Regions from separate parts of the Klebsiella sp. F11 genome, predicted to be linked through region 4. Evidence: predicted binding sites of a transcription regulator. Region 4 holds the regulator's gene; each other region holds the start of a gene.
What was found. Region 4 encodes Fur, which represses iron uptake genes when iron is present. Its sites were predicted from a motif close to ATAATAATGAGAACNACTATCAA; they were not measured.
Positions count from the first base shown of each region.

Region 1: the regulator Fur is predicted to act here: its motif matches at 2,793-2,815, upstream of sufA (Fe-S cluster assembly scaffold SufA).
Region 2: the regulator Fur is predicted to act here: its motif matches at 3,994-4,016, upstream of sodA (superoxide dismutase [Mn]).
Region 3: the regulator Fur is predicted to act here: its motif matches at 2,744-2,766, upstream of efeU (iron uptake transporter permease EfeU).

Region 1 covers NZ_CM160060.1:2,491,713-2,499,382, reverse strand. The annotation lists gene sufD (Fe-S cluster assembly protein SufD) at 1-96, opposite strand, end outside; gene sufC (Fe-S cluster assembly ATPase SufC) at 71-817, opposite strand; gene sufB (Fe-S cluster assembly protein SufB) at 885-2,372, opposite strand; gene sufA (Fe-S cluster assembly scaffold SufA) at 2,375-2,752, opposite strand; partial or broken gene AC1M2H_RS12400 (SOS response-associated peptidase) at 3,276-3,996, shown strand; partial or broken gene AC1M2H_RS12395 (LysE family translocator) at 4,066-4,332, shown strand; partial or broken gene AC1M2H_RS12390 (IS3 family transposase) at 4,369-5,576, opposite strand; partial or broken gene AC1M2H_RS12385 (LysE family translocator) at 5,657-5,893, shown strand; gene AC1M2H_RS12380 (IS630 family transposase) at 5,951-6,982, shown strand; gene AC1M2H_RS12375 (VOC family protein) at 7,009-7,425, shown strand; partial or broken gene AC1M2H_RS12370 (LysE family translocator) at 7,518-7,670, shown strand, end outside.
Region 2 covers NZ_CM160060.1:5,491,036-5,498,705, reverse strand. The annotation lists gene rhaB (rhamnulokinase) at 1-687, opposite strand, end outside; gene rhaS (HTH-type transcriptional activator RhaS) at 1,001-1,837, shown strand; gene rhaR (HTH-type transcriptional activator RhaR) at 1,911-2,768, shown strand; gene rhaT (L-rhamnose/proton symporter RhaT) at 2,765-3,799, opposite strand; gene sodA (superoxide dismutase [Mn]) at 4,091-4,711, shown strand; gene yiiM (6-hydroxyaminopurine reductase) at 4,783-5,457, shown strand; gene cpxA (envelope stress sensor histidine kinase CpxA) at 5,497-6,870, opposite strand; gene cpxR (envelope stress response regulator transcription factor CpxR) at 6,867-7,565, opposite strand.
Region 3 covers NZ_CM160060.1:3,479,711-3,487,380, forward strand. The annotation lists gene efeB (iron uptake transporter deferrochelatase/peroxidase subunit) at 1-667, opposite strand, end outside; gene efeO (iron uptake system protein EfeO) at 672-1,799, opposite strand; gene efeU (iron uptake transporter permease EfeU) at 1,848-2,687, opposite strand; gene AC1M2H_RS17215 (NupC/NupG family nucleoside CNT transporter) at 2,962-4,146, shown strand; gene AC1M2H_RS17220 (DUF3574 domain-containing protein) at 4,218-4,652, opposite strand; gene putP (sodium/proline symporter PutP) at 4,799-6,307, opposite strand; gene putA (trifunctional transcriptional regulator/proline dehydrogenase/L-glutamate gamma-semialdehyde dehydrogenase) at 6,788-7,670, shown strand, end outside.
Region 4 covers NZ_CM160060.1:3,982,576-3,990,245, forward strand. The annotation lists gene pgm (phosphoglucomutase (alpha-D-glucose-1,6-bisphosphate-dependent)) at 1-882, opposite strand, end outside; gene seqA (replication initiation negative regulator SeqA) at 916-1,464, opposite strand; gene ybfF (esterase) at 1,648-2,421, shown strand; gene ybfE (LexA regulated protein) at 2,555-2,848, shown strand; gene fldA (flavodoxin FldA) at 2,999-3,529, shown strand; gene fur (ferric iron uptake transcriptional regulator) at 3,821-4,273, shown strand; gene AC1M2H_RS19730 (ChiQ/YbfN family lipoprotein) at 4,353-4,685, opposite strand; gene chiP (chitoporin ChiP) at 4,733-6,136, opposite strand; gene glnS (glutamine--tRNA ligase) at 6,575-7,670, opposite strand, start outside.

The sequences.
Region 1 (7,670 bases), 1.5 Mb from region 4:
GTGCTGGTGCGCTTCCGGCGTTCGCTGCTCCGCCTGAGCTTCAAACAGGTGATGCCACTGCTGCAGCGCGTTACTGCTGTTCGGTAAGCCAGCCATAGCCCTGCTCCTCCAGTTGTTTGACCAGGGTGAAGTCGCCGGATTTGACGATCCGCCCCTGATACAGCACGTGGACGTAATCAGGCTTGATATAGTCGAGAATACGCTGGTAGTGGGTAACGATAATAAACGCACGCTTGCCGTCGCGCAGCGCGTTGACGCCTTCGGAAACGATCTTCAGGGCGTCGATATCCAGCCCCGAGTCGGATTCATCGAGAATGCACAGCTCCGGCTCCAGTACCGCCATCTGCAGGATGTCGTTGCGCTTTTTCTCGCCGCCGGAGAAGCCGACGTTGACCGAGCGGGTCAGCAGGTCTTCCGGCATCTTCAGCAGCTTGATTTTCTCTTCCATCAGATCCTGAAAATCAAAGCGATCCAGCTGCTCCTGCCCGCGATAGCGGCGCACCGCGTTCAGCGCCGTTTGCAGGAAGAACTGATTGCTGACGCCCGGAATTTCAACCGGATACTGGAAGGCCATAAAGATCCCCTCGCCCGCGCGATCCTCCGGCGCGAGCTCGAGCAGATCCTTGCCTTTAAACTCAACGCTGCCGCCGGTTACCTCATAGTCTTCGCGCCCGGCGAGCGTTGCCGAGAGCGTACTTTTCCCGGAGCCGTTGGGGCCCATAATGGCGTGAACTTCGCCTGGTCGGATATCGAGGTTCAATCCGCGCAGGATCTCTTTATCTTCAACGGATACCTGCAAATCTTTAATACTTAACATGTATATTCCTTAATTCGGCGGTCTGATTCAGGCGGCGTTATCGCGGCGTCCCGTTTCGCTCAGACCGTTAACCGACGCTGTGTTCAAGGCTAATCGCCAGCAGTTTTTGCGCTTCCACGGCAAATTCCAGCGGCAGCTCTGAGAAGACATCCTTACAGAAACCGTTAACGATCATTGAGATCGCATCATCTTCACTGATCCCGCGCTGCAGGCAGTAGAACAGCTGATCTTCGCCAATTCGTGAGGTGGTGGCTTCATGTTCCAGCTGGGCGCTGTTGTTACGGCACTCGACGTACGGGAAGGTGTGCGCCCCGCAGTCCGGCCCGATCAGCATTGAGTCGCACTGGGTGAAGTTTCGCGCGTTGGTCGCCGTCGGCATAATTTTGACCAGCCCGCGGTAGCTGTTCTGGCTTTTCCCGGCGGAGATGCCTTTGGAGATAATCGTCGAGCGGGTGTTTTTACCGATATGAATCATTTTGGTGCCGGTATCCGCCTGCTGATGACCGCTGGTCAGCGCCACCGAGAAGAACTCGCCGATGGAGTTGTCGCCGCGCAGAATGCAGCTCGGGTACTTCCACGTTATCGCCGAGCCGGTCTCCGACTGGGTCCACGACATTTTGCTGTTTTCACCTTCACAGAGCGCCCGCTTGGTGACGAAGTTGAGGATCCCGCCGGTGTTGTTATCGCCGGGGAACCAGTTCTGCACCGTGGAGTATTTTACTTCGGCATCTTTGTGAATGATGACCTCAACCACCGCCGCGTGCAGCTGGTAGCTGTCGCGAACCGGCGCCGAACAGCCTTCGATATAGCTGACGTAGCTGCCCTCGTCGGCGACGAGGATCGTGCGTTCAAACTGGCCGGTTTTTTCCGCATTAATGCGAAAATAGGTCGACAGCTCCATCGGGCAGCGCACGCCTTTCGGCACGTAGATAAAGGTGCCGTCGGAGGCGACCGCGGCGTTCAGCGCGGCGAAGAAGTTGTCATTGCCGGGCACCACGGTGCCGAGATATTTTTTCACCAGCTCCGGATGGTCGTGGATTGCTTCGCCAAAGGAGCAGAAGATGATGCCCTGCTCCGCCAGCTTCTCCCGGTAGGTGGTGGCGACCGAGACCGAGTCAAATATGGCGTCAACCGCCACTTCGCGCCCTTCGCGCACCGGCACGCCCAGCTGATTAAAGGCTTCTTCCACTTCGCTGGTCAGAAAGTCAGCGGGGCCGGTTTGCTGCACCGCCCCCGGCGCGGAGGCGCAGGTGTCGTCGCAGTTGCCGCAGGACGGCGCGGAATAGTAGCTGTAGTCCTGATAGTCCAGCTTATCGTAGTGCGCCTTCAGCCAGTGCGGCTCTTCCATCTCCAGCCACGCCCTGAAGGCGTTCAGCCTGAACTCCAGCATCCACTCCGGCTCGTTGCGGCGGGCGGAGATCGCCCGCACCACCTCTTCGCTGATGCCCTTGGCCAGCTCGTCGGTCTGCAACCGGGTAAAAAAGCCTTCTTTATAATTCAGCGGCCCGCCGGTCCAGGTTTTGACATCGTCAGTTGTTTCAGTATTACGAGACATAATTACTCCGCCTGAACCCCAAAGCTTTCGCCGCAGCCGCACTCGTGCTGCGCTTTCGGGTTATGAAACTTGAAGATTTCATTTAATCCTTCCCGAACGTAATCCAGCTCCGTACCATCAATAAACGGCATGGCCTGCAGCGGCGCCCACAGCTTCGCGCCTTCGAACTCAAACAGCAGATCGTCTTGCGCGGGCTCAGCGATAAGCTCCATGACGTAGGCAAAGCCGGCGCAGCCGCTGGTTTTCACGCCCAGACGCAGCCCCTGCATCGGGGGCTGCTTGCTCACCAGGTCACGGATATGGGCGGCGGCGGCGGGCGTCATAATCAGGCCACGCCAGCTAAAATCGTCGGGGTTAAAGGTTCCTGCTTGTACTTCCATCGGTCTACCTCATTGGTTGGCGCCATCAGGGCATCTCACCATGTTAGTGATAACAATTATCACTTCAACCCACCTGGAGAAGGGGTATTCGCCCCTGCGACCCTTTTACGGCTCTTTTTATAAGCATAGACCCTGCTTTACTGCTTATCAGCTCTCATTTTTTCGATTTAATAGACTGAAAAATAATAAGTTATTTGCTGTGGGTTGGCAGAAGATGCGGCAATGGAAAAGATGTATCGAAAATACCGATTTTTGAGATAGGAGATGAAAAAATCCGCCTTTCAGCGACTTATCCGATATTCAACGAGTTACACTATTACACAGACGGACAATCAAGTCCGTGAAAGGACATTTTAATGTCCCCAAAAGTGTCCCCATCAACTCCGCTGCCCCCGTTATGCCCCGAAAAATAGCCTGACTAACGCCAGCTTTTCCTTCTGACGGATATGTGATTCCGTCATTAACCCCCGCGGTTCTTTCCGGCTCTATTCCAACATCGATGCTTTCAGTCTGACCGCAGGAGGTGACTACGTGTGGACGTTTTGCCCAATCACAAACGCGTGAAGAATACCTGGCTTATCTGGCCGAAGAGGCCGAGCGGAATATTGCGTTTAACCCTGAACCGATCGGCCGTTACAACGTTGCGCCGGTGCCAAAGTTCTGTTGCTGAGCGAACGTAACCAACAACTGCACCTCGATCCGGTTCACTGTGAGGATACGCGCCCGGGTTGTGGGATAAACCTGCGCTCATCAATGCTCGTGTAGAAACCGCGGCAACCAGCCGGATGTTTAGGCCCCTCTGGCAGCATGGCCGGGCGATCTGTTTTACGGATGGCTGGTTTGAGTGGAGGCGTTAAGGTGACAAGAAACAGCCTTACTTCATTCACCGGAAAAACGGAAAGCCCATTTTATGGCGGCGATCGGCAGCGTGCCTTTTGAACGCGGCGATGAAGCCGAGGGATTTTTGATTGTGACCGCTGCTGCCGATCAGGGGCTGGTCGCTATTCACGACCGTCGGCCGCTCGTTCTGGTTCCTGAAGCTGCGGGCTACTGGGTGAGGCAGGATATCGGTGGGAAAGAGGCGGAGGAGATAATTGCAGATGGTGCGGTACCAGCAGACCATTCATTTCACATGGCACCCTGTTTCCCGCGCGGTGGATAACGTTAAGAATCAGGGGCCGGAATTGATTGAGGCTATTATAGCTTTGATAACGCCCGCAATGTGCCAGAAGCGGGCGTTATAGTATATTCTGCTTTCGGCCCGCATCGGGCTGAGGTAACGTGGCGAAAATATTTTTCCGGACTCAACTAAGATGCCTTCCATCGAAACGTTTATGACTTTCCTTCTCGCGCTGACGCTTCTGGAGATTTCTCCGGGGCCAGACATGATGCTGACTATCGCCAGAGGAGTTGGTCAGGGAAGACGTATTGCACTGCTTACGGTACTGGGCAACGTATTTGTAGCAGGTTTTGTGCAAGTTTCTTTTCTTGTCCTGGGGCTGCTAACCATTGTTCATGCATGGCCGGTTGCGCTAGATCTGCTAAGGTGGGCTGGTGCGGCTTATCTGATATGGCTGGGTGATCTTGACCCGCCATCTCCGGACAGCTTTTGTATCTTAAGTTAACGATGCCCGCTGCCGCCGGTACTCTCTCGGAGAGTGATATCCCAGCGCACTGTGCGGGTGATTTTCATTCTAGTGATTGAACGCCGCTGCAAGGTTCTGTAGCGCTGTTCCCACATCTGGTTTTGGCATGAACGCGATGTAATCTTCCTTCATCGTTTTCACGAACCGTTCGGCCATGCCGTTACTTTGTGCGCTGCTCACCGCTGTTGTACACGGCTCCAGATTCAGTTCTCGCGCGAACTTCTTCGTTTCATGCGCGGTGTACGCTGAACCGTTATCTGTCAGCCACTGCACTGGTTTACCCGGCAGCGTGCTACCGAAGCGCCTTTCCACTGACCTCAGCATCACATCCTGTACCGTTGAACTGTCGTAGCCTCCCGTGCTCGCTGCCCAGTCTATGGCCTCCCGGTCGCAACAGTCCAGTGCGAACGTCACCCGAAGCTTCTCGCCGTTGTCACAACCGAACTCGAAGCCGTCTGAACACCAGCGCATATCGCTTTCCGCTACCGCGATTTTGCCTTTATGCTCCCGCTTCGGACGCTCTGGTTTATCACGCAACAACAGCAGATTATGTTCGCTCATTATCCTGTAAAGCCGTTTGGCGTTCACCGGTGGAAGTCCCTCTACACGGCGTTGCTTACGCAGGATACCCCACACCCGCCGGTAACCGTAGCTGGGCATGTCGCTGATGATGCCGAGGATCTCCGACAGTATCTCTGCATCAGCTTCGTCATTACGCCGGTTGCTGCGCCTGTCCTGCCAGTCGGCAGAGCGGCTCACCCGCAGTGATAACTGCGCACGCGACACGCTCATGGTGCGACTAACCAGAGCTATTCCCCGTCCTTTGGCAACAAGGGCGCGTGCGCTATCCATTTTCGCGACTGGCCGTACTCCACCGCTTCTTTGAGGATCTCAACTTCCATCGTCTTCTTACCCAGGAGACGCTGTAGTTCCCGGACCTGTTTGAGTGCAGTCGCCAGCTCCGAAGCCGGAACCACTTCCTCTCCGGCCGCAACGGCGGTGAGGCTACCTTCCTGATATTGCTTCTTCCATTTAAACAGCAGACTGGGCTGAATACCGTGCAGACGAGCAACGTGGGAGACATTCATACCCGGCTCCATTGTTTGCTGGATGATGGCAATTTTCTCTTGCGGAGTCTTACGCTTACGGGCTTCTTGCCCTAACAGGATCCCGGTCATCTCAAAATTAACATGGTTGTTAGACATATATTTAAGCCTATCTCTTATCTGGAGATACAGCTACTGTCCGGTGTTTCAGGGGGCTACATCATCTGATATGGCTGGGCATAAAAATGATTGCGACTTCAGGCACAGATACCCGTCTGCGGAAAACTGCAAAAATTTCTGACTGGAATGCCGTTAAGGAAGGCGCCCTGAACAGCCTGACTAATCCAAAATCCCTGCTGTTCATGTTTGCTTTTCTTCCTCAGTTTGTCGATCCCGCCGCGGGTCCTGTCTGGCTGCAATTGCTTGTTCTGGGCAGTATCCAAAAGCTATACCCGTGATCATTGAAACTGCTTGATTTCGTCGGTGCTGAGGATCATGCTCAGGCCATGAACGTAAAACTGACCTCCGCACAGATTGCCGCCCTTGAGGCTCAGCACCGGCAGAGTCGTGACCGCCGTGTCTGCGACCGGATACGCTGCGTGCTGCTTTCTGCTCAGGGCTGGTCTCCTGCCATGATTGCGCAGTCTCAGCTCATTCATGAGACCACGGTTCTGCGTCATCTATCGGATTATCTCAGCGACGGTAAGCTCACCTCTGATAACGGCGGTTCGCAGGAGCATCTGACTCCCGGGGAGTCTGCCGAACTTCGTCAGCTTCTGACTGACACTGTTCACATCACGACGGCCAGTATCGTGTCGCTTGTCCGTGACCGCTTCGGTGTGCGCTACAGCATTCCGGGTATGAATAAGTGGCTTCACCGCAACGGGTTCACCTGGAAAAAACCGTCAGGTATTCCCCATAAGTTCTGCCCGGCACAACAGCAGCAGTTCATGACGCATTATGAAGCGCTGAAGCAGGCTGCCGGTGACAGCGAACCCATTCTGTTTATGGATGCGGTACATCCGACGCAGTCAACGAAGCTGAGCTGTGGCTGGATAAGAAAGGGGGAACTGAAAGCGGTGAAAACCACCGGGAGCCGGACCCGCCTGAACATCATCAGCGCCCTCAGCGTGAACGACCTGGCCCGGACGGTGACCCGTGATTATCCGCAGATTAATGCGGATGCTATCTGCCGTTTTTTTATTGCAGTTCGCCAGACTTATCCGGTGTCGCAGAAAGTGCATCTGATACTGGACGGTGCGCCTTATCACCGGGCATCGCTGGTTAAGGACTGGGCCTTCGTGATGAATATTGAACTGCATTATCTGCCGCCGTACAGCCCGAACCTGAACCCGACAGAACGGTTGTGGAAGGTGATGAATGAGCATGTGCGGAATAACCGGTATTTTGCGTCAGCGAAAGCCTTCAGGGACGCGATAAGAGGATTTTTTGAACGAACCCTGCCGGAACTGGGGCAGAAACTGGGCTGTCGTATCAACGACAATTTTCAGGTGCTCAGTTCCGTGTCAGAGACATAACGACGTATAGCGTAAGGTGTTCACCTGTGAACAAAATAACTCTCATTGATCATGTTGCAATAACTGTTGCCGACCTTGAAGTATCTTACTGTTTTTACGATAAATTGTTTGGTGCAAAAATTCATGCAGAGTACGCCCCCTTTGGGAAACTGCTTGTAAGGCAGGTATCGCTGGGTGATATTGTCCTGAGTTTACATCAGGTTGAGAATGGCGTGGAACTTGTAGCTAAAAGGCCAATGCCAGGGAGTGCTGATTTATGCTTCCGGTGGGGAGGGACAATTCTCAGCGTGTTAGAGCTACTTGAGAAAAACGATATCGAAATAATCCATGGCCCGGTGCCCCGTGAAACGAGTTCAGGTCAGCCATCACAATCTGTTTTCTTTCGGGATCCTGATGGAAATCTGCTGGAGTTAATGGCTGCTGATAATAAAGACCAAGGTTAAAATACTCAATAAAGTCAAAAATAAATATTTTCATCTGCAGGACTTAATGTGGCTCCCTGAAACAATCTGCACTTTGAAGTTTATTGAGTATAGTAGGAATTGTTTCCCTGGGTTCAGTCGCGATGGCATCAGGAACATTTGGAAACTGGCTAGGTAAACACCCGGGCTTTATCAAATGGCAGGAACGATTTACAGGTGTTGTCATGATTGGCCTGGGTATCCGCATGTTGTTTAGCGGGTCTGGT
Region 2 (7,670 bases), 1.5 Mb from region 4:
CGGGATCGCGTTGCCCTGCGGGCAGCTCCAGCGGCCGATGACGTTGCCGGGATGGGTCGGGGTGCCGAACCACTCGCGCGGCGCGCCGCTCCAGTTCAGCAGCTCTTCGTCCCAGCTATCGCTGTTGATATTGACCAGCTGGGTGGTGGTGGCGTTGGTGTATTCCCAGTTCATCTGGCCGGTGAGGCGGAAGCTGAAATAGTCCGGGATCAGCAGCGCGTGCGCGGCCTGGCTCACCAGCTCCGGCTGCTGCTCAACCAGGGCGCGCAGCTGGTACAGGGTGTTGAACGGCAGAAACTGAATGCCGCTGCGGCGATAGATATCCGCGCGGCCCATCTGCGCTTCGGCGTGCTGCATCAGGCCGAGGGTGCGAGCGTCGCGATAGGAGACCGCCAGGCCGACGCGCTGGCCCTGCTTGTCGACCAGGACATAATCCACGCCCCAGGTATCAATGCCGATGCTATCGATAAGGATGCCCTGCGCGCACACCTTCTCCAGCCCCCGGCGAATGTCGCCTTCCAGGCTATCGATATCCCAGCAGTCGTAGCCGTCCACCTTGTGCAGGCTGTTGGTAAAACGGTGGACTTCACGCAGCGTCAGCGCACGCTGCCCGCTTTTATAGCGGGCGAGCATCACCCGCCCGCTGGAGGCGCCTAAATCAACGGCAACACAATGACGAAAACTCATGGCAGAGATCCTTCTAAAAATCATTGCCAGCAGTCTAAAAAAGTCGCCGGTCGCGCACCTTCTTGCCACGGACAGGGAAATTTCCCGGCTGGCAAGAAAGCAAAGGTGACAGTGAGAGAGCTCACAGTTTCATTCTGTCGCTATGGGCGCGGGTGATGTGACGCTGTCCGCAGTTCCGGATCTTTCCGGCTGTTTCTTGAAAAACCGGCAGGCTTTACGCCGTTTGCGGTCAAAAATTGAAGGTCGGATTGCCGGTCCTTAATTACTATTTGCCACACTGATTGATAACATTTCTCATTACGAGGGAGCTGCTATGACCATATTGCACAGTGTGGATTTCTTTAAGTCCGGGACTTCTGCTGTTGCTATTGAGCCACGCCTCCCTCAGCCGGCGTTTCCGGAACATCATCATGATTTCCATGAAATTGTTATCGTCGAGCACGGGACGGGGATCCACGTTTTCAACGGCCAGCCCTATACCATCAGCGGCGGCTCGGTGTGCTTTATTCGCGATCGCGACCGCCATCTTTATGAACATACCGATAATCTGTGCCTGACCAACGTGCTCTACCGCGCGCCGGACGCCTTTCGCTTTCTGAACGGCCTGAACCTGCTGCTGCCGCAGGAGCAGGAAGGCAACTATCTCTCGCACTGGCGGGTTAATCAGGGGGCTTTGCAGCAGGTGCGGCAGATCGTCAACCAGATGGAAGGCCTCGGCGCCGAGTCGGATGTGCATACCATCGCCAGCCGGGAAATTCTCTTTATGCAGCTACTGGTGCTGCTGCGCAAAAGCAGCCTCGCGGAAGGGGCCGCCGATAGCGAGGCGCGGCTCAATCACCTGATGGCCTGGCTGGAAGATCACTTTGCCGAGGATGTCTGCTGGGAAGCTGTGGCGGCGCAGTTTTCACTGTCGCTGCGTACGCTGCATCGCCAGCTCAAGCAGCAGACCGGCCTGACGCCGCAGCGCTACCTGAACCGGGTGCGGCTGATGAAGGCGCGCCACCTGCTGCGCCACAGCGATGACAGCGTCACGGATATCGCCTATCACTGCGGGTTCGGCGACAGTAACCACTTTTCGACGCTTTTTCGCCGAGAGTTTTCCTGGTCGCCGCGCGATGTCCGCCAGGGGCGCGACGCCATTCTTCAGTAACGCGAGAGCAGTCAACGTTTTAGCGAGCAAAAATGCGAATAATGAAACGTTATTTGCGCCTGGAGTTGTCGCGGTGGCCGGTCAGTTGATTCTTCGCAAAGATGAGTTTTTTGCCTCGCCCTCTCAGGCGGTGGCGGTAGCGGATCGCTACCCGCAAAACGTTTTCGCCGAGCATACCCACGAGTTCTGCGAACTGGTGCTGGTATGGCGGGGAAACGGCCTGCACGTGCTTAACGATCGCCCGTGGCGCATTACCCGCGGCGATCTGTTCTATATCCGCGCCGAAGATAAGCACTCCTACGCCTCGGTTAACGATTTGGTCCTGCAAAACGTCATCTACTGCCCGGATCGGCTGCGGCTCAACTTTGACTGGGCGGCCCATATTCCCGGCCTGTTCGGTACGCCGTGGCTTCCGCACTGGCGAATTGGCAGCTCCGGTATGACCCAGGTGCGGCAGGTAATTACCCTGCTTGAGCAGGAGAGCAACCGCAGCGACGCCCAGGCCAACCAGATGGCCGAACTGCTGTTCGCCCAGCTGGCGCTGAGCCTGCACCGGCATCGCTATGCGACCGACAACCTGGCGGCGACCCAAAGCGAAGCCCTCCTTGATAAACTGCTGACCGAGCTGGCGGGCAGCCTGAACCGGCCTTTTTTTCTCGATCGCTTTTGCGCACGGGAGGCGTGCAGCGAGCGCGCCCTGCGCCAGCAGTTTCGCCAGCAGACGGGGATGACGATCAACCACTATTTACGTCAGCTGAGAATTTGCCACGCGCAGTATCTGCTGCAGCATACGGAGCGGCTGATCGGCGAAATCGCCATGCAGTGCGGATTTGAAGACAGTAACTACTTTTCGGTGGTCTTTAACCGTGAGATTGGCATGACGCCGGGACAGTGGCGGCAACGCAGTCGCGTCGCCGCCCAGGCGATTTAGTTCGCCATCCCAAGGCCAACGATATTGGCGGCAATAATGATCACCACGCAGCCGAGGCTGAGCACGCTGACCGGACGCCGCCCGGCGTTTTTCCACTCCTTCAGCACCAGCCCAACCAGCCCGCCGCACAGCACGTAGAAGCTCATATGCAGCATCCAGCTCATATAGTCGTACTGCGCCGGAATGCTGGCGTGGCCCCATGCGTAGAAAAAGAACTGCAGGTACCACATCAGGCCGCCGAGTGCGGAAAGCAGAATATTGGCGACGATGAGCGGTTTTGCCCGTGAAAAGTCCGCTTTTATCGACAAATTCTTCACTTTGGCCAGCCGAATAAAGCAGAATCCGAGGTTTACCAGCGCGCCGCCGCCCATGATGATCACGTAGCTAGGCAGGGCGGTGTATAGCGGGTCGACCCCCAGCGCCGCGGCGGCTTCGTGCATCGGTTTGGCGGCGTTCATCGCAAACGACATCCCCGCCGAGAAAATCCCGCACATCACCGCCAGCAGCAGGCCTTTTTTCAGATTGAAGTCTTCGGCTTTAATGCCCATTTTGCGCTCTTTCAGCTGCCCCGCGCGGGTCACAATAGCGACACCAATCACTGCGATCAGCACGCCGAGCAGCGTCATCTGGCCGCCTTTGGTATTGATTAAAACCCCGAACTGACCGTTGAGAATGGGGGTCATCAGCGTTCCGACGATCAGGGTAATACCAATGGCGATACCGATCCCCATCGACATGCCGAGATAGCGCATGGTCAGGCCGTAGTTGATATTGCCGATCCCCCACATTGCGCCGAACAGGAAGACCGGTAGCAGAGTCGAGGTGCTGAAGGAGCCGTAATAGGCCCAAAAATCAGGCAACAGCATGGCGCTTATAGTCCAGGGAAGGATCAGCCAGGAGACAATCCCGCCGATAGACCACATGGTTTCCCATGACCACTGTTTAACTTGTTTGAACGGAGCATAGAAACAGGCTGCACTGGCCGCACCTATCAAATGCCAAAAAATGCCCATCGTAATCGCGTGATTCATTGATCTTATCCTCATCTATTTTTTATCGGATAAATCTTCTTCCGACCCGATGAGTGTAAAAATCGGTCAGTTTTATCGCCTTCAGGCTGTTGCCACGTGTTGGAAAACTCTGGCAACCAACGGCTTAATTACTTGTTCCAGCTCACAAAATCGCAGGTATCACACTCTGTTATAACCTTATTAAAAATACGGCATTGATAAGCGTTTTCAATATCATTTAATTAACTATAATGAACCAACTGCTTACGCGGCCTTAACACTCGCAGCCGCTCGACAATAATGGAGATGATTATGAGTTTTACACTGCCAGCCCTGCCGTACGCTTATGACGCCCTGGAACCACATTTCGACAAGCAGACTATGGAAATCCACCATACTAAGCACCACCAGGCTTACGTTAACAACGCCAACGCTGCGCTGGAAAGCCTGCCGGAATTCGCCGATCTGTCTGTTGAAGAGCTGATTACTAAACTGGATCAGCTGCCGGCTGACAAAAAAGGTCCTCTGCGTAACAACGCGGGCGGTCACGCTAACCATAGCCTGTTCTGGAAAGGCCTGAAAACCGGTACCACCCTGCAGGGCGACCTGAAAGCGGCTATCGAGCGCGATTTCGGCTCCGTTGATAACTTCAAAGCCGAGTTTGAGAAAGCGGCAGCCACTCGTTTCGGCTCCGGCTGGGCGTGGCTGGTGCTGAAAGGCGACAAACTGGCCGTGGTTTCTACCGCGAACCAGGACTCTCCGCTGATGGGTGAAGCTATCTCCGGCGCTTCCGGTTTCCCGATCCTGGGCCTGGACGTGTGGGAACACGCTTACTACCTGAAATTCCAGAACCGTCGTCCGGACTACATCAAAGAGTTCTGGAACGTGGTTAACTGGGACGAAGCCGCAGCGCGTTTTGCCGCCAAAAAATAAGGTTGCATTGTGCTGACCGAGAAGCGAGTCTGATGACTCGCTTTTTTTATACCTGTAGCAGGGGGCAGCAGATGCACTATCCGGTGAACGTCTTTGTAGGCAAAATAAGGGATTACGAAGGAAGCCGTCCGAGCGCCATCGGGAAAATCCAGGTCGATGGCGAGTTAACCCTCGGCGATCTGGGGCTGGAAGGCGATGAGCAGGCGGAAACGAAAATTCACGGCGGTCCGGATCGCGCGCTCTGCCAGTACCCGCGTGAGCACTACGCCGACTGGGTCCGCGAATTCCCCCAGCAGGCCGGCCTTTTCTGCGCGCCGGCCTTTGGCGAAAACCTCTCTGCAGAAGGGATGACCGAGAAAAACGTCTATATCGGCGATATCTTTCGCTGGGGCGAGGCGCTGATTCAGGTGACGCAACCGCGATCGCCGTGCTTTAAGCTCAATTTCCATTTTGCTATCAGCGATATGGCCCAGCGAATGCAGAATAGCGGCAAAACCGGTTGGCTGTATCGGGTGGTGGCGGGGGGCGTGGTGTCCTGCGACGCGCCGCTGGAGCTGGTGTCCCGGGTGAGCGATATCAGCGTACACGAGGCCGGCGCGATTGCCTGGCATATGCCGTTTGATGATGAGCAGTATCATCGCCTGCTCTCTGCGGCGGGGCTGTCGGTAAGCTGGAGCCGCACCATGCAGAAGCGGCGTTTAAGTGGGCAGATCGAAGATAGTTCCCGCCGACTGTGGGGAAAATAATGCTCCCCCGGCTGCGGACGCAGGCCGGGGGACATCTCGTCAGGTGCGCTTATACAGCGGCAGCCAGATGGTCAGCCGCAGGCCGCCCAGCGGGCTGTCGTCGGCCTTCACCCAACCGCGATGCTGCTGAATAGCGGCTTCGACAATCGCCAGCCCCAGGCCGGTACCGCCTGACTCGCGATCGCGCGCTTCGTCGGTGCGGTAGAACGGACGGAAAATCTGCTCGCGATCCTCAGGGCTGACGCCCGGCCCGTCATCATCGACGTTAACCGTGATACCGTCTTTATCCACCGAGAAGCTCACCGAAATTCGGGTATGCGAGTAGCGCAGGGCGTTGCGGACGATATTCTCCAGCGCGCTTTCCAGCGCGTTGGGGTTGCCGTACAGCGGCCATGGCCCCGGCGGATACTCCACGGTGAACGATTTCCCTACCTGTTCGGCCTCAAAGGCGGCGTTATCCAGCACCTCGCCCCACAGCTGGTTGGCTTTTACCGTCTCGCTAACCAGCGCGTTGTTGGCCTGATTGCGCGACATCACCAGCAGATCGTTGATCATGCTGTCCAGCCGATGCGCCTCCATCTCAATACGCTCCAGCTCCTTGCTCTCGCCGCTGCGGCGGCGCAGCAGCGCGGTGCCCAGCTGCAGGCGCGTAAGCGGCGTGCGTAGCTCGTGGGAGATATCGGAGAGCAGACGCTGCTGGCTGGTCATCATCCGTTCCAGGGCGGTGACCATCTGGTTAAAGCTGGTCCCGGCGGCTAAAAACTCCTGCGGGCCGGCTTCCAGTTCCGGGTGCTGGCGCAGGTTCCCCTGGGCGACCTCGTCGGCGGCGTTTTTCAGCTTACGCGCCGGTTTTGCCAGACTCCACGCCAGCCATAGCAGCAGCGGGGCGCTGACCAGCATGGTGACGATAAGCAGCAGCAGCGGACGGTCAAACAGCAGGTTGATGAAATCGGATTGGGACGTGCTGGCGGGGCGGATCAGATAGAGCTGATAATTATCTTCGCCATCCCTGACGGAAAACGGGCCGACCATTTCCAGACGACCGTAGCGTTTTTTCTGCGGATGATCGGCGTTATCGGCCTGGCCGATAAAGTTGCGAATGATCTGCATTTCGTTGCGTTCTGCGCCGATAACGCGCCCTTCGCTGGTGACCAGCAGCAGGCGCTGTCCCGGCGGAGCCCATTTATCTATCGCCCGAAACAGACGACGCCACCACATCAGATCGTTGGGGGGATCGGTTGCCAGTTCGGCCTCAACGTGCTGCTCAATCATGATGCCCTGGCGTTGCTCGCTTTCCAGAAGTTCGGTCATCTGGCGCGAATCCAGCTTAGGCAGCATCAGAACCAGCATCAACACCAGCGCCAGCGTGAGCCAGAAAATAGCGAAGATGCGTGCGGTTAAACTTCCAATCATGAAGCTGAGACCATCAGATAGCCGCGCCCGCGCAGGGTTTTAAACCACGGGTGGCCGTCTTTTCGTTCCGGCAGCTTACGCCGCAGGTTAGAAATATGCATATCGATGGCGCGGTCGAAGGGCGTCAGGCGTTTACCCAATACTTCCTGACTCAGGTGCTCACGAGAGACCACCTGGCCAAGGTGCTGCGCCAGCAGGTACAGCAGGGTGAACTCCGTGCCGGTCAGCTCCAGCGTTTGACCATCGAAATTGGCTTCCTGGCGGCCTGGATTGAGGCTCAATGCGTCAACCTCCAGCGTCGGCGAGCCCACTTCGGTGGTTTGCTGCTGCTCGCTCCAGTGGGAACGGCGCAGAATCGCGCGTATGCGCGCCACCAGCTCACGATCATTAAACGGCTTAGGCAGATAATCATCCGCGCCCAGTTCAAGGCCGAGAACGCGATCCAGCTCGCTACCGCGGGCAGTTAGCATGATAACGGGAGTCTGGTGTGTCTGACGCAACTCTTTAAGCGTATCGATACCGTTTTTCTTCGGCATCATCACATCAAGTAAAAGTAAATCGATGCTGTCGTCCAGGAGAGCCAGCGCCTGTTCCCCGTCATGGGCCACGAGCACGTTAAAGCCTTCCATATCGAGCAGCTCTTTTAACAGGGAGGTGAGCTCCCGGTCATCATCAACTAACAGGATTTTGTTCATTGTTTAAATACCTCCGAGGCAGAAATTACGTCATCAAGGCTCGCTAATCCATGACTTTACGTTGTTTTACACCCCCTGACGCATGTTTGCAGCCCGAATCGTAGA
Region 3 (7,670 bases), 500 kb from region 4:
CGGCGCTATCGGAGATAAAACCCTCGCGCTTCCAGCGGACGCTCAGCAGATCCGGGGTATGCTTAATCACATCGCGCAGGGCGTGGATCACCGTATCCTGGGTGTTGGCGCAAATTTGCAGCAGCAGATCGCCGTGACAGAGCGCGGCATCCAGCGAATCGTTAGGAAAGCGCGTCATCTTCTGCAGCTTCTTCGGCGCGTGTTCCGCGAGCCCGTAGCGCTCGTCAAACAGCGAATGGCCGACCGACACGGTCATCGTCAGGTTATCCGGGGCGATCCACGGCCCAAGAATGCCCGAGTCCATCGGCGGCAGGCGCGGATTCGGCGTGTCCGGCGCCGGCCCGCCTTTGGTCAGGAAGGCAATCCGCTGGGTCAGCAGACGGAACAGGCGCTCGAGGTCGGCCTTATCGCTGGCCAGCACGTCGAAGGCCACCAGCATCATCGCGGCCTGCTGCGGGGTGAGGATCCCCGCCTGGTGCGGCCCATAAAAGGGCTGCGCCTCCATACGCGCGTTGGGCGCCAGCGTTCCCGGCGAGCTGGTGCTTTTGGCCGCATGGGCAACCGGACAGCCGCCGGCGATGGCCAGCGCGCCGCCTAGCGCGCCGATCCCTTTTAATAACCGACGACGTGAAGGCTCATTCACGTCGGATTGCTTCTGTTCTGCCATCGGCTTAGTCCAGACCCAGGATCCCGCGCAGCTGAGCCAAATCTTCCGCCAGGGTGGTGATCGGGCCTTTCAGCGCATTACGATCCGCATCGGTCAGCTTGTCATAGGTTTCATAGCCGTCTTTGGTGCGGTATTTCGCGAGAATCACGTCAACTTTCTTGAAGTTAGCGTCAACTTTCGCCAGCAGCGCGCCGTTCTCTTTTTGCAGCTGCGGACGCAGCAGGTCGACAATTTTCTGCGCGCCGTCGACGTTAGCCTGGAAGTCCCACAGGTCGGTGTGGCTGTAGCGATCTTCTTCGCCGCTGATTTTGCTGGCGGCGACTTCTTCAATCAGGTCGGCAGCGCCGCCCACCACTTTAGACGGCGGGAACGCCAGCTCGCTGATGCGTTTTTGCAGCTCCAGCACGTCGGTATTCAGGCGGTCGGCATAGCTCTCCATGCCCTTGGTGCTGTTGTCGCCATACAGGGCTTTTTCCAGACGGTGGAAGCCGGTGAACTTCGGATCTTCCGCCTTCTTCTCATAGTCGTCTTCACGGGCGTCAATGCTGCCGTCAAGATCGGAGAACAGCTCGGCGATCGGCTCGATGCGCTCGTAGTGCTGACGCGTCGGGGCGTACAGCGCTTTCGCTTTTTCGATATCGCCCGCTTTCACCGCGTCGGTGAAGGCTTTGGTGCCGGAAACCAGCTCGGCGGTTTGTGCCGTGACGTAGGCTTTATAGGCGGTGATCGCATCGCCGAGGCTCAGCAGCGCGTCGGCTTTCGCCGCATCTTTGGTGGCCGTACCGGTGACGGTCAGCTTGCCTTTCGGGTTGGTCAGCAGGCCGCAGGTCATATCGTATTCGCCTGGCTGCAGGTTAGCGGTCAGCTTTTGCGTAAAGCCCGGGGCGATGTTTTCGCGCTCTTCCACCACCATCACGCCCTTGAGGATCTCCCACTCCAGCGCCTTCTGGCTATGGTTCTGAATGATGAACTGCGTTTTACCCGCCTTCACGGTTACGTCCATCGGTTCACACTGCTTGTCATTAACGGTCACTTTTACCTGCGGAATATCCGCAGCCTGGGCGCAAAAGGCGGAGCTGAACAACGCTGCGACGGCAAGCTGCAGCGCACTACGGCGAAAATGAGTCATCATGATCATCCCTTTCGGTAAGTATGTGGTAACGATATATCCTGCGGCGCCCTACTTAAGCGGGGCGGTACGCGAGGCTGCTGGATTGCTACGCGGCGGCAGCGCAAACAGCACCAGCGCCGGAATCAAATAGATAAAGTACACCGCCACTTCGCTGACGGTCGGCGCTTCCTGATAGCCGAAGATCCCTTCAAGCAAGGTGCCGAACAGGCTGTGCGTTGACAGCACGCCGCTCAGATCGAACGCCACGTCCTGGAAGTGGTTCCACAGCCCGGCCTCGTGAAGGGCGCGAATGGCGCCGGCGGCGAGGCCTGCGGCGACCAGCAGGATAAACAGGCTGGTCCACTTGAAGAAGACGCCGAGGTTAAGACGGATGCCGCCCCAGTACAGCAGGAAGCCGAGGACGATTGCGGTGGCGAGGCCAAGCATCGCGCCCAGCGGCGGCCAGATGCCGACATCCTGCTGGAACGCCGCCAGCAGGAAAAATACCGACTCCAGTCCTTCTCGCGCCACGGCAAAAAAGACCATCATCACCAGCGCCCAGCCGTGGTTATTACCGCGCTGCAGGGCGTTATCCACCGCCTGCTCCAGCTGCTGCTTCACGTTACGCGACACTTTGCGCATCCAGAACACCATCCAGGTCAGGATAAAGACCGCGACCAGCGCCACGATGCCCTCAAACAGCTCCTGTTCACGCTGCGGAAATTCGCCGGTGGTTTCGTTGATAAAGATCCCCAGCCCGAGGCACAGCGCCGCCGCGAGGATCACCCCAACCCACATTACGCCAATCAAATTTCCGCGCTGAGTGCGCTTCAGGTAGCTGGCGATCAGGCTGACAATCAGCGCTGCTTCCAGACCTTCACGTAACATGATGAGAAATGGAACAAACATGCCGACATCCTTAAATGTGAGCCGCCGTCAACGGATGCAAAGATAGGTAAATATTTCTGATAGTGATTATCATTACAATAATCAGAAACACAAGTGAAATGTGTAGAGAATAGTGACGAGTTGTAAATTAATTGCTGGAAAATAATTACTTAGGCAAGCATTCTCCTGCCCCCGCGGCGGCGGGCGGGATCGGCGGTTTTTTCGCAGCAGAATATTTACCGGGCGTAGCGGCTGTGGCTAAATAGCGGCCTTATTTACCTGCGAAAAGAACAATATGACACAGTTTTTACACTTCCTGCTGGCGCTGGCGGTTATCCTCGGCCTTGCCTGGCTTGCCAGCTACGACCGACAAAAAATCCGCGTTCGCTATATTATCCAGTTAATTGTTATTGAAATTGCGCTGGCTTTCTTTTTTCTCCACGCCGAAAGCGGCCTGTGGATAGTTAAAAATATCTCCGGCTTTTTCACCTCATTACTCGGCTTTGCCGCCGAGGGCACCAATTTTGTATTTGGCGGCATGGGTGAAAAAGGGCTGGCCTTTATTTTCCTCGGCGTGCTGTGTCCGATTGTCTTTATCTCGGCGCTGATTGGTATTCTTCAGCACTGGCGCATTCTGCCCATTTTTATTCGCGTCATCGGCACCCTGCTGTCTAAAGTCAACGGCATGGGCAAGCTCGAGTCCTTTAACGCGGTCAGCTCACTGATCCTCGGGCAGTCGGAAAACTTCATCGCCTATAAAGGCGTGCTCGGCGATCTCTCCTCCCGCCGCCTGTTCACCATGGCCGCCACCGCGATGTCGACGGTATCGCTGTCGATTGTCGGCGCCTATATGAGCATGCTGGAGGCGAAATACGTCGTCGCGGCGCTGATCCTCAATATGTTCAGCACCTTTATTGTGCTGTCGATTATTAACCCGACGCGCCCGGGCAGCGAACAGGAGATTAAGCTGGAGAAGCTGCATGAGTCGCAGAGCTTCTTTGAAATGCTCGGCGAATATATTCTGGCGGGCTTCAAGGTGGCGATGATTATTCTGGCGATGCTGATCGGCTTTATTGCCTTAATCAGCGCCGTTAACGCCCTCTTCGCCACCCTATTTGGCCTCAGCTTCCAGCAGATTCTGGGCTACGTCTTTTACCCGCTGGCGTGGCTGATTGGTATTCCGCTCAGCGACGCGCTGAACGCCGGGAGTATTATGGCGACCAAGCTGGTAGCCAACGAATTTGTCGCGATGATCGAGCTGCAGAAAATTGCCGCCGGCATGACGCAGCGCGGGCTGGGCATTCTGTCGGTCTTCCTGGTCTCTTTTGCCAACTTCGCCTCGATTGGCATTATCGCCGGCGCCATTAAAGGGCTTAACGAGCCGCAGGGCAACATCGTCTCCCGCTTCGGCCTGCGCCTGGTCTACGGCGCGACGCTGGTCAGCCTGCTCTCCGCCAGCTTCGCCGGGCTGGTGCTGTAAGCGAGACGCCAGCGGAGACAATCAAGGCGGGGCCGGCGTGGCCCCGCCTTCTATTTATAAATGAACGATTTTTAGAAATGCACGCAAACCTGGCGATCGACGCGCATCACCGACTCCTGGGCGAAGCGCGACTTATAGAGCGTGCGCAGCGCTTCAATCCCCTCTTCGCTCTTCGCATCTTTAGCGTGGATCAGCATCAGCGCCTTGCTCTGCTCGCGGGCAACGCTACCGTCGTTACCCAGCCACTGGCCGCGGGCGTCAAACACCGTCAAACCATCGCGAAAGCGCGGGGTGACATCGCGATCAACAAACTGCTGCCACTCCGCGGGGATGATATCTTTACCCGCCGGACGACTGAGGCCGAAGTACAGCGTGGTCTGCTCCATCGTATTGTCCGCCGGGCAGGCGCCGGCTGCCGGCGCTGAAACGGTGGTTTTGCCCGGCGCCACGCAGCCGCCAAGCAGCCCTGCCAGCACCAACGCCAGCGCACCCTGTCTGAAACTCATATTGCTATCCTCATTGTTATTTGTGCTGAGATATCAGCGTATTTTCAGAGAATTAGCAAGAGGACGCCAGCCCACATCGACCAGCGGAGGCGAGCCGCAGGCACAAAAAAGCCCGCCGACGGCGGGCTATAGCAGAAGGCCGAGGGTTACTCTGCGGTCGCAGGTACCGGCGGCGCGGAGTGATAGTGCGCGTCGGCCTCGGCAAAACGCTGCTGCATCGCTGCCGAAGGCGCCTTGCCCAGCAGGCTGAAGACCACGATCCCGAGGCTGCCGAAGATAAAGCCGGGGATAATTTCGTACAGGCCCAGCCAGCCAAATTGCTTCCAGACGATGACAGTCAGCGCGCCGATAATCATCCCGGCCAGCGCGCCGTTGCGGGTCATGCGCGACCACATCACCGAAAACAGCACCACCGGACCGAAGGCCGCGCCGAAGCCCGCCCACGCGTAGCTCACCAGGCCCAGCACGCGGTTTTCCGGGTTAGCCGCCAGCGCAATCGATACCAGCGCCACCACCAGCACCATTACCCGGCCGATCCACACCAGCTCCTGCTGGCCGGCGTTCTTACGCAGGAAGGCCTTGTATAAATCCTCGGTGATCGCGCTGGAGCAGACCAGCAGCTGGCAGCTCAGGGTTGACATCACCGCCGCCAGAATCGCCGACAGCAGGATCCCGGCAATCCACGGGTTAAACAGGATTTGCGCCAGTTCAATAAAGACGCGCTCGGAGTTCTGATTGACCGCCCCGGCCAGCGCCGGATTGTTGTTAAACCACGCGATGCCGAAGAAGCCAACCGCCACCGCGCCCGCCAGGCAGAAGATCATCCACGTCATGCTGATGCGGCGCGCGTGGACGATGCTGTGGTGGGAGTCCGCGGCCATAAAGCGGGCCAGAATATGCGGTTGTCCAAAGTAGCCCAGCCCCCAGCCCATCAGCGAGATAATGGCGACGAAATTAAGCCCTTTTAGCATATCGACGTTTTCAATGCTCTTTTGCTTAATCACCTCCAGCGAATCGCCGAAGCCGCCGACGGAAATAATCACCATCATCGGCGTCAGGATCAGGGCGAAGATCATCAGGCTGGCCTGCACGGTATCGGTCCAGCTTACCGCGAGGAATCCGCCGACGAAGGTATAAATAATCGTCGCGGCGGCACCGGCCCACAGCGCCGTTTCGTAGCTCATGCCGAAGGTGCTTTCAAACAGACGCGCGCCGGCAACGATGCCGGAGGCGCAATAAATTGTGAAGAACAGCAAAATAACCAGCGCGGAGATAATACGAAGCACCCGGCTGTTATCTTCAAAGCGGCCGGTGAAATAGTCCGGCAGGGTCAGGGCGTTGTTATTCGCCTCGGTATGAACGCGCAGGCGCCCGGCCACCAGCTTCCAGTTAATCCACGCCCCCAGGGTCAGGCCGATGGCAATCCAGCTCTCGGAAATACCGGAAAGAAATATGGCTCCCGGCAGCCCCATCAGCAGCCAGCCGCTCATATCCGAGGCCCCGGCGGACAGCGCGGTCACGAATGGCCCGAGGCTGCGGCCGCCAAGAATATAATCATCGAAGTTCTTCGTCGATCGCCAGGCAATAAACCCGATCAGTACCATGCCAAATATATAAACAGTAAAAGTCACCAACATCGGTGTGCTAATAGCCATGCAAATCTCCAGATTTTTTTGTCGACAACGTCCAGATTTGTCGTTTATTCCACTACCGGAACGGGGTAATGGCATAAGGGTTGTATTGGGCGACCGTATCCTGACGGAAGCTTCGGTTTTTCACAAACGATTTAACACAGCATTTACACTAATTCCGCCAATGGCCAAACCTCATTTTGTTATAAGTTGCACTCTCTCACGTTTTTATCGGTTGCACCGGGTAAAACTGTTAACTGACGCAGATAAATACGTCATTTAATAAAGGTTATACCGTCACCAGTTCTGCGATTAAATTTAACAATAAGCGCCTTTTTCAACCTGGCCCACAAGTTGCGATTAACAAGGTTGCACAAAGTTGCAACATAGTAGATATTCCTACGCAACCGCATAACCGCACAGAGGCCAAATTCGCCGCAGCATGCCGCGCCAGCAAGGCCGGGCAATGAATGCAGCGAATGACCAATAACAGGAGTTCCTGACATGGGCACCACCACCATGGGCGTTAAACTTGACGAAGCCACACGCGACCGCATCAAGTCCGCCGCCAGCCGTATCGACCGCACGCCGCACTGGCTGATTAAGCAGGCGATTTTCAACTATCTGGAAAAGCTGGAGAGCGATGAATCGCTGCCCGAGCTGCCGGCGCTGCTCTCCGGCGCGGCCAACGAAAGCGACGAATCGGGTCCTTTGACCGAAGAGCCGTACCAGCCGTTCCTTGAATTTGCCGAGCAGATCCTGCCCCAGTCGGTGGCGCGGGCGGACATTACCGCAGCGTATCGCCGCGCCGAAACCGACGCCGTGCCGATGCTCCTCGAGCAGGCCCGTCTGCCGCAGGCGCTGGGCGAACAGGCGCATAAGCTGGCCTGGACGCTGGCGGAAAAGCTGCGCAATCAAAAAACCGCCAGCGGGCGCGCCGGCATGGTGCAGAGCCTGCTGCAGGAGTTCTCCCTCTCCTCGCAGGAGGGCGTGGCGCTGATGTGCCTAGCGGAGGCGCTGCTGCGTATTCCGGATAAAGCCACCCGCGACGCCCTTATTCGCGACAAGATCAGCAACGGTAACTGGCAGTCGCATATCGGCCGCAGCCCGTCGCTGTTCGTAAACGCCGCCACCTGGGGACTGCTGTTTACCGGCAAACTGGTCTCCACCCACAATGAAACCAGCCTGTCGCGCTCGCTGAACCGCATCATTGGCAAAAGCGGCGAACCGCTGATCCGCAAAGGCGTCGATATGGCGATGCGCCTGATGGGCGAACAGTTCGTCACCGGCGAAACCATCGCCGAAGCGCTGGCCAACGCCCGCAAGCGGGAAGAGAAAGGCTTCCGCTACTCCTACGATATGCTCGGGGAAGCGGCGCTGACCGCCG
Region 4 (7,670 bases):
GCGCAGCGCCAGCAGGCCGGCCATCGCGCACTCGGACGAGCAGTCCATACGGATGGCGCCGTCTTTATCCAGGTGCATAAAGCGGAAGGTTTGATCGACGTGATCGTTAACGATGGTCAGATCCAGCTTGTAATGCTCGGCGATACGCTTCCAGTATTCAATCCCGGAGCCGCCCAGCGGATCGACGCCAAGCTTGAGGCCCGCTTTTTGAATCGCCGCCATATCGACGATATCCGCCAGCCCTTCAATAAACGGCTGAACCAGATCCTGCTTTTTGACGTGGCCAGAAGCCAGAGCCGCATCGAGGGAGATGCGCTTCACGCCCTGCAGGCCGGAAGCCAGCAGCTCGTTAGCCCGGTTCTCCACCACTTTGGTGACGTTGGTATCAGCCGGACCGCCGTTCGGCGGGTTGTACTTGATACCGCCATCTTCCGGCGGGTTATGCGACGGCGTAATCACGATACCGTCCGCCAGCGGACCACCTTTTTTGTTGTGCACCAGAATGGCGTTGGAAATCGCCGGCGTCGGAGTGAAGCCGTTGTTTTCCTGCACGATCACATCAACACCGTTAGCGGCCAGCACTTCCAAAACGGAAATAAAGGCCGGCTCGGAGAGCGCATGGGTATCCTTACCGACGTAGCAAGGACCGGTAATACCGTTCTTCGCGCGATCTTCCGCAATCGCCTGAGCAATCGCCAGGATATGCTGCTCGTTGAAGTTATGGCGACCCGCGCTGCCGCGATGGCCAGAGGTCCCGAACTTCACCGCATGCTCCGCGTTGCCTGCTTCCGGCTGCAGTACATAGTACTGGGCAGTCAGCTGGGCGACGTTAATCAAATCACTCTGTTGTGCAGGCTGCCCCGCACGCTTATCGATTGCCATTGCCTGATCCTTCTGATGCAAGGGTGAATAAAGCTAGATCGTGCCGCAAACCTTCTCAATCAACTCCGTGGGGAATTGCATTGACTGCATGATATGTTCAATCATACTGCATTTACGGCCAGTATTGGTATTGGTAATCACCCACCACGGCGTGCCGGGTACCTGCTTAGGTTTGGTCTGATTGCCGCTTTTCAGCAGAACGCGGGCGTCTTCAGCGAAATAGGTACGCGTACGTCCGTGCAGTGATTCGGTGGCCGCAGCAAACGCTTTGCCGTCCAGCGAGTAGAGCGTCGTTAGCACCAGCATAAAACGGTTTACCGCGCGCTTTTGATCGGCGTATTCATCAGATAACAGCAGCTCGCGCATCGCGCGAACCTTATCTTTCACCGGGTTGGCAGGCTTGACCTCAACGGCAGCGGTCGGAGCCTGCGCCGGCGCGGCTTTCGCGACGGCGGTGGCGGTCTGGGAAGCGGCGGAAAATTTCAGCATGCGCCGTAAAATGTCGGATGCACTCTCACCAATATGCTGGGTGTGGCTGGCAATATAGCGATAGAGATCATCATCAACTTCAATTGTTTTCATCTTAATCCAGTGCGATATCTTTTTCTGAATACAAGTTGTCAGGATTATAAGGACAAATCCTAACCGCGGATAGCGTCAAACCAGGATGGCGGTAAAACTCAGATAGCTCTGGGTCTTGCAGCCGGATGGCAGAATGTCCAACATAATACCCTAACCCGACGGAGCGAAAAAAAGAACTTTGCCATGAAATTAAATAGCCGCGCGCAATCTGCGCAAAATCCGCACAATAATTCCCCGGTGGTCCTCGTTCACGGTCTGTTTGGCAGCCTTGATAACCTGGGGATCCTCGCGCGCGACCTGGTTGCCGACTACGATATCCTGCAGGTCGATATGCGCAATCACGGTCTTTCCCCGCGCGATCCGCAGATGACCTACGCCGCTATGGCGCAGGATCTGCTCGACACCCTTGACGATCTGCAGTTGGAAAAAGCGACCTTTATTGGCCACTCAATGGGCGGTAAAGCGGTGATGGCGCTAAGCGCCCTGGCCCCGGAGCGCATCGACGGCCTGGTGGCTATCGATATCGCGCCGGTGGATTATCACGTCCGCCGCCATGACGAAATCTTTGCCGCCATCAACGCCGTGACCGCCACCGGCGCCGCGACCCGTCAGCAGGCGGCGGCAATCATGCGCCAGCATCTGCAGGAAGAGGGGGTGATTCAGTTTCTGCTGAAGTCCTTCGTTGACGGCCAGTGGCGGTTTAACGTGCCGGTCCTGTGGGATCAATATAGCCATATCGTTGGCTGGCAGCCGGTTCCCGCCTGGCCGCATCCGGCCCTGTTTATCCCGGGCGGCAACTCTCCCTACGTGACCGACGAGTATCGCGACGCGCTGCTGGCGCAGTTCCCCCAGGCCCGCGCGCACGTGATTGCCGGCGCGGGCCATTGGGTCCATGCGGAGAAACCGGAAGCGGTATTGCGCGCCATTCGCCGATATCTCTCCTCTTTAGCGGCATAACTGGCTAAAAACTGCCCGACCGCGCCGCAGAATGCCCGCGGTCGTTGGCGCAGCGGTTCGCCTGATGTATTATGGCGCGCTATCTGTGTCGGCAATGGCCCGACAACTCGTTTCCCCGAAGTCACTCTGAATCATGGCAAAAGAACAAACGGACCGTACGACATTAGATTTGTTCGCAACCGAGCGTCGCCCGGGTAGACCAAAGACCAATCCGCTTTCGCGCGACGAACAGCTGCGCATCAATAAACGCAATCAGCTTAAACGCGACAAAGTTCGCGGCTTAAAGCGCGTGGAGCTTAAGCTCAACGCTGAAGCGGTCGATGCGCTCAATGAGCTGGCCGATGCCCGCAATATGAACCGCAGCGATCTGATTGAAGAGATGTTGATGAACCAGCTGGCAGCCCTGCATAGCCAGGGTAAAGTCTGAGAAACCGCAAAAACAGCACTTTCATGTAGCAGAGTGTGCAGTCGGGCGTGATTGCTGTTTCCGCCCCCTCCCCTGTTCTGCTATGATTGCCGTTATCTGCGGGCATTACGCCACTACCACATCATTAAGTATCAAGAGGTTATTTTACTCATGGCAATCATCGGCATCTTTTTTGGCAGCGACACCGGCAACACCGAAAATATTGCAAAAATGATCCAAAAGCAGCTTGGTAAAGACGTTGCTGATGTTCACGACATTGCCAAAAGCAGCAAAGAAGATCTGCAGGCTCATGACATTCTGCTGCTGGGCATCCCGACCTGGTACTACGGTGAAGCGCAGTGTGACTGGGACGATTTCTTCCCGACGCTGGAAGAGGTCGATTTCAACGGTAAGCTGGTCGCCCTGTTTGGCTGCGGTGACCAGGAAGACTACGCTGAATACTTCTGTGACGCGCTGGGTACCATTCGCGATATCATCGAACCGCGCGGCGCAACCATCGTCGGCCACTGGCCAACCGCGGGCTACCATTTCGAAGCCTCTAAAGGTCTCGCCGATGACGACCATTTCGTCGGTCTGGCTATCGATGAAGACCGTCAGCCTGAGCTGACCAACGAGCGCGTAGAGAAATGGGTTAAGCAGGTTTCTGAAGAACTGCACCTCGAAGAAATCAAAAACGCCTGATCGTTAACGGCGCTATCTTGGGATATCGCCGTATTAATAGGTAAAAGCAATAAAACTAATAGCTACAAGTTTTTAACTTTTAATCACATATCTGTACAATGTCCTCTGATTTAACGAGGAGACGTGACGCAGTTTGTAGCCTGTGCCTCGTTTTTGACAGCATACAAGGCTCGATGCTTGCGGTTTTCATTTCATCATGGCAGTTCTATAATGAGACGCGTTACATCGGGTGATTCTCTGTATTACTTCCGCTAATGGAAGTAGATCGTTTAGCAACAGGACAGATTCCGCATGACTGACAACAATACCGCATTGAAGAAGGCTGGCCTGAAAGTCACACTTCCACGATTAAAAATTCTGGAAGTGCTGCAGGGGCCGGATAACCATCACGTCAGCGCGGAAGATTTATACAAACGCCTGATCGACATGGGTGAAGAGATCGGTCTGGCTACCGTTTATCGCGTACTGAACCAGTTTGATGATGCCGGCATTGTTACCCGCCATAACTTTGAAGGCGGTAAATCCGTTTTCGAGCTGACGCAGCAGCATCATCACGATCATCTGATTTGCCTCGATTGCGGCAAAGTGATTGAGTTCAGCGATGACTCCATCGAAGCGCGTCAGCGTGAAATTGCCCACCGTCACGGCATCCGCCTGACCAACCACAGCCTGTACCTGTACGGCCACTGTGCGGAAGGCGATTGCCGCGAAGATGAACACGCGCATGATCCGCTGGAAAAATAATTTCCCGCAGCGTAAGCAGCAAAAAGCCAACCCGAAGGTTGGCTTTTTTTATGCCCACAAATAGGAAGTACGGGGGAAATCAGGGCCGGGTATTGTTGCGGCGGATCTCTTTCCAGATCTGGTCGCAGCGGGCCTTCACCGCCTGATCGTTGCCGGTGCGGGTCGCCTGGATACACTGCTGATAATCCAGCACGCGCACGCTTTCCTGCGTGGCGAACTGCTGATGCTGCTTATCCTCTTTAAGAACGTTCAGCACGCTCTGGCAGGCCTGAACTTTATCCGGATTCCCTTCCGCCGTATTGATACAGGCGCTATAGGCATCCTTCAGTTTACTGTCTTCTTTTGGCGCCGGTGACTGCGTACAGGCCACCAGGCCCGATGCCAGCATGGCGATGAGCAATAGCTTTTTCATAATCAACCTCACGGACTGGCGGCAGGCTTACGCCCGCCGCTGCGGCATCAGAAAATAGTGAACGGGGCAATAACCATAAACTTCACGTCGCGCTCATCCTGGAAGATGTTGCCGTAGCCGCCGCTCCAGCTTGGAATATCGGAGTGGTTGTCGTATTGGGTGAAGTGGAGCTTGAACAGCGTGCCCTTCGCCCGGCCGTCCTGTACGGTATACATGGCATCGAGGCTGTAGGCCGACTCTTCCAGACGCTTATCCGCGTTGTAGTAGGCATCTGGCGTCGCCATTTTGCCCGGCTTCGCATCCCATGCGTAAACGTAAGACGCGCCAAACGCCCAGCCCGGCATATTCCAGTTTTTCATGTCATACATGGCGCCGAAGAACACCGCTTTTTCGCCGTTGGCGTTGAAGTCGGAGCGGTTATCCCACCACACGTCCAGGCGGCCGTTAGAGGATGCGTAGGTTGGAGTCATACGCTGCAGGAAGTAGCCCTGCTGGCCCTCGGCCTTAACCCAGGTGCCTTCCAGACGCAGGTCCAGCACGTCGGCAACCTTGTAGCCGAAGGTCAGCGCCTGCAGCCAGGCGGTGCCGTCATAAATATCGTTCACGCCGCCGTTGCTGACCTTATCGCGGGTGCCGTAGAACTGATAGCTGGTGTTTAACGGGGTGCCGGCAACGTCAAATTTATAGCTGGCCTTGGCAAAATATTGGTCGATATAGCCCTGAGCCTGGCCAAACGCGGCCTCCAGCACGAGGTCATTTTTAAAATCATATTTGGCGCCCAGAGAGTGCAGATAATCGACTTTGGTCTTCTTATCGTTCTGGTAGAAATCATCCATCTCGATATGCCACGGCGCTTTATATTCGTTGGTCCACATGTAGGAGAAACTCAGCGCGCCGGCGTCGCCGTAATCAAAGTTGGCTCCGGCTTCGGCACCTTGATAAGTGCCCGGCATAAAGCTCCAGTGCGGGGCCAGCAGCGTTTGCCCGGTTGGCTGAATATAGCCAGCGCGCGCCCACGCCGGGCCAAACTTAAATTTCGCCGCCGCTTTGTAGAGGCTAATTCCGCTCTTATCGCCGGAGTAATCTTCGTCGTAGGCTTTATTTCTTGAGGAGAAGGCAATTTCGTTGGGGTGGCCGCTTTCGCTGCTTTCCGCCATTTCAATGGCGGTAAAGGCCGCCACGTCAATACCAAACATATCGGCAGCGTAGCCGGACTGGAAATCCAGGTTGGAGTTCCAGGTTGAATGCGAAAGGTTGGTTTTGTACTTATCGCCGTCGGTGACGTCTTTACGGTCGCGCTCGCGCTGCCAGTAATAGATACCGCCGGTTAATGTGGAATCATCAATAAAACCTGCTGCGCTGGCCTGCGGAACAACGATCCAGCTCGACATCGCGGTGACGGCGGCAATAGCCAGCGCCAGCGTACTACGTTTGCCACTAAACGTACGCATGTGCATATCCTCTTTGACGTTTTAAAACGCGGAGCCAAAGGCAAGCCGCGAAAAATAAATAAGACTGCTAAAAAGCGGGGCGGTAAAAGTTCGCATATCCGCTATGGATAGACTATTTTTCGTGACGCGAATTATCAATCTCTTTCGCCGACCAAAGCTTAAGATTATGACAAAGCGCACATAATCTATGTCTGTTTGTTACAGCCTTATATTTCGTACATTTAGCGCGGAAGTATTTGCAAAATCAGGATAAAAGTTGAGATGAAAGCGCTTACAAAGGATTTTTACACAATAATAACGAACGGACCCGACGGGATATATTACCGGCTGTAAACAAGATTAATTCGCATCGCGAAAATAACTACGCCAGCCAATAGCTGCGGGCATAAAAAAACGCCGCGGATGCGGCGTTTTTGATGGCAATGCGGCGACGCGGGTTTATGCGCCGACCTTCGCCCAGGTATCGCGCAGACCAACGGTGCGGTTGAACACCAGATGGTCAGCGCTTGCATAGCGGCTGTCGAGGCAGAAGTAGCCCTCACGCTCAAACTGCAGGGCCTTACCGGCCTGCGCCTGCGCCAGGCTCGGCTCGGCAAAGCCGTGCTTGATAACCAGCGATTCAGGGTTCATGACGGCAAGGAAATCCTCTTCGGCGCCCGGATTCGGCACGCTGAACAGGCGGTCATACAGGCGAATTTCTACCGGCAGCGCGTGCGCCGCGCTCACCCAGTGGATAACGCCCTTCACCTTGCGGCCGTCCGCCGGATCTTTGCTCAGCGTATCGGCATCATAGGTACAGAAGATCGTGGTGAAATTGCCCTCTGCGTCCTTCTCTACGCGCTCGGCTTTGATCACGTAAGCATTACGCAGGCGAACCTCTTTGCCCAGCACCAGACGCTTGTACTGCTTGTTGGCTTCTTCACGGAAGTCCGCGCGATCGATCCAGATTTCACCGCTGAACGGCACGTCACGGCTGCCCATCTCCGGCTTGCTCGGATGATTCGGCATGGTCACATTTTCACTGCCGCCCTGCGGATAGTTTTCGATAACCAGTTTTACCGGATCGATAACGGCCATCGCACGCGGGGCATTTTCGTTCAGGTCTTCGCGAATGCAGGACTCCAGCGACGCCATTTCAATAGTGTTGTCCTGTTTGGTTACGCCGATGCGCTTACAGAACTCGCGAATCGATTCGGCGGTATAGCCGCGGCGACGCAGGCCGGAAATGGTCGGCATACGCGGATCGTCCCAGCCTTCCACGTGCTTCTCGGTCACCAGCTGGTTCAGCTTGCGCTTGGACATCACGGTGTATTCGAGATTCAGACGCGAGAATTCGTACTGACGCGGATGAGTCGGGATGCTGATGTTATCCAGCACCCAATCGTACAGGCGACGGTTGTCCTGGAACTCCAGTGTGCACAGAGAGTGCGTGATACCTTCCAGCGCATCGCTGATGCAGTGGGTAAAGTCGTACATCGGGTAGATGCACCACTTGCTGCCGGTCTGATGGTGATCGGCGAATTTAATGCGGTAC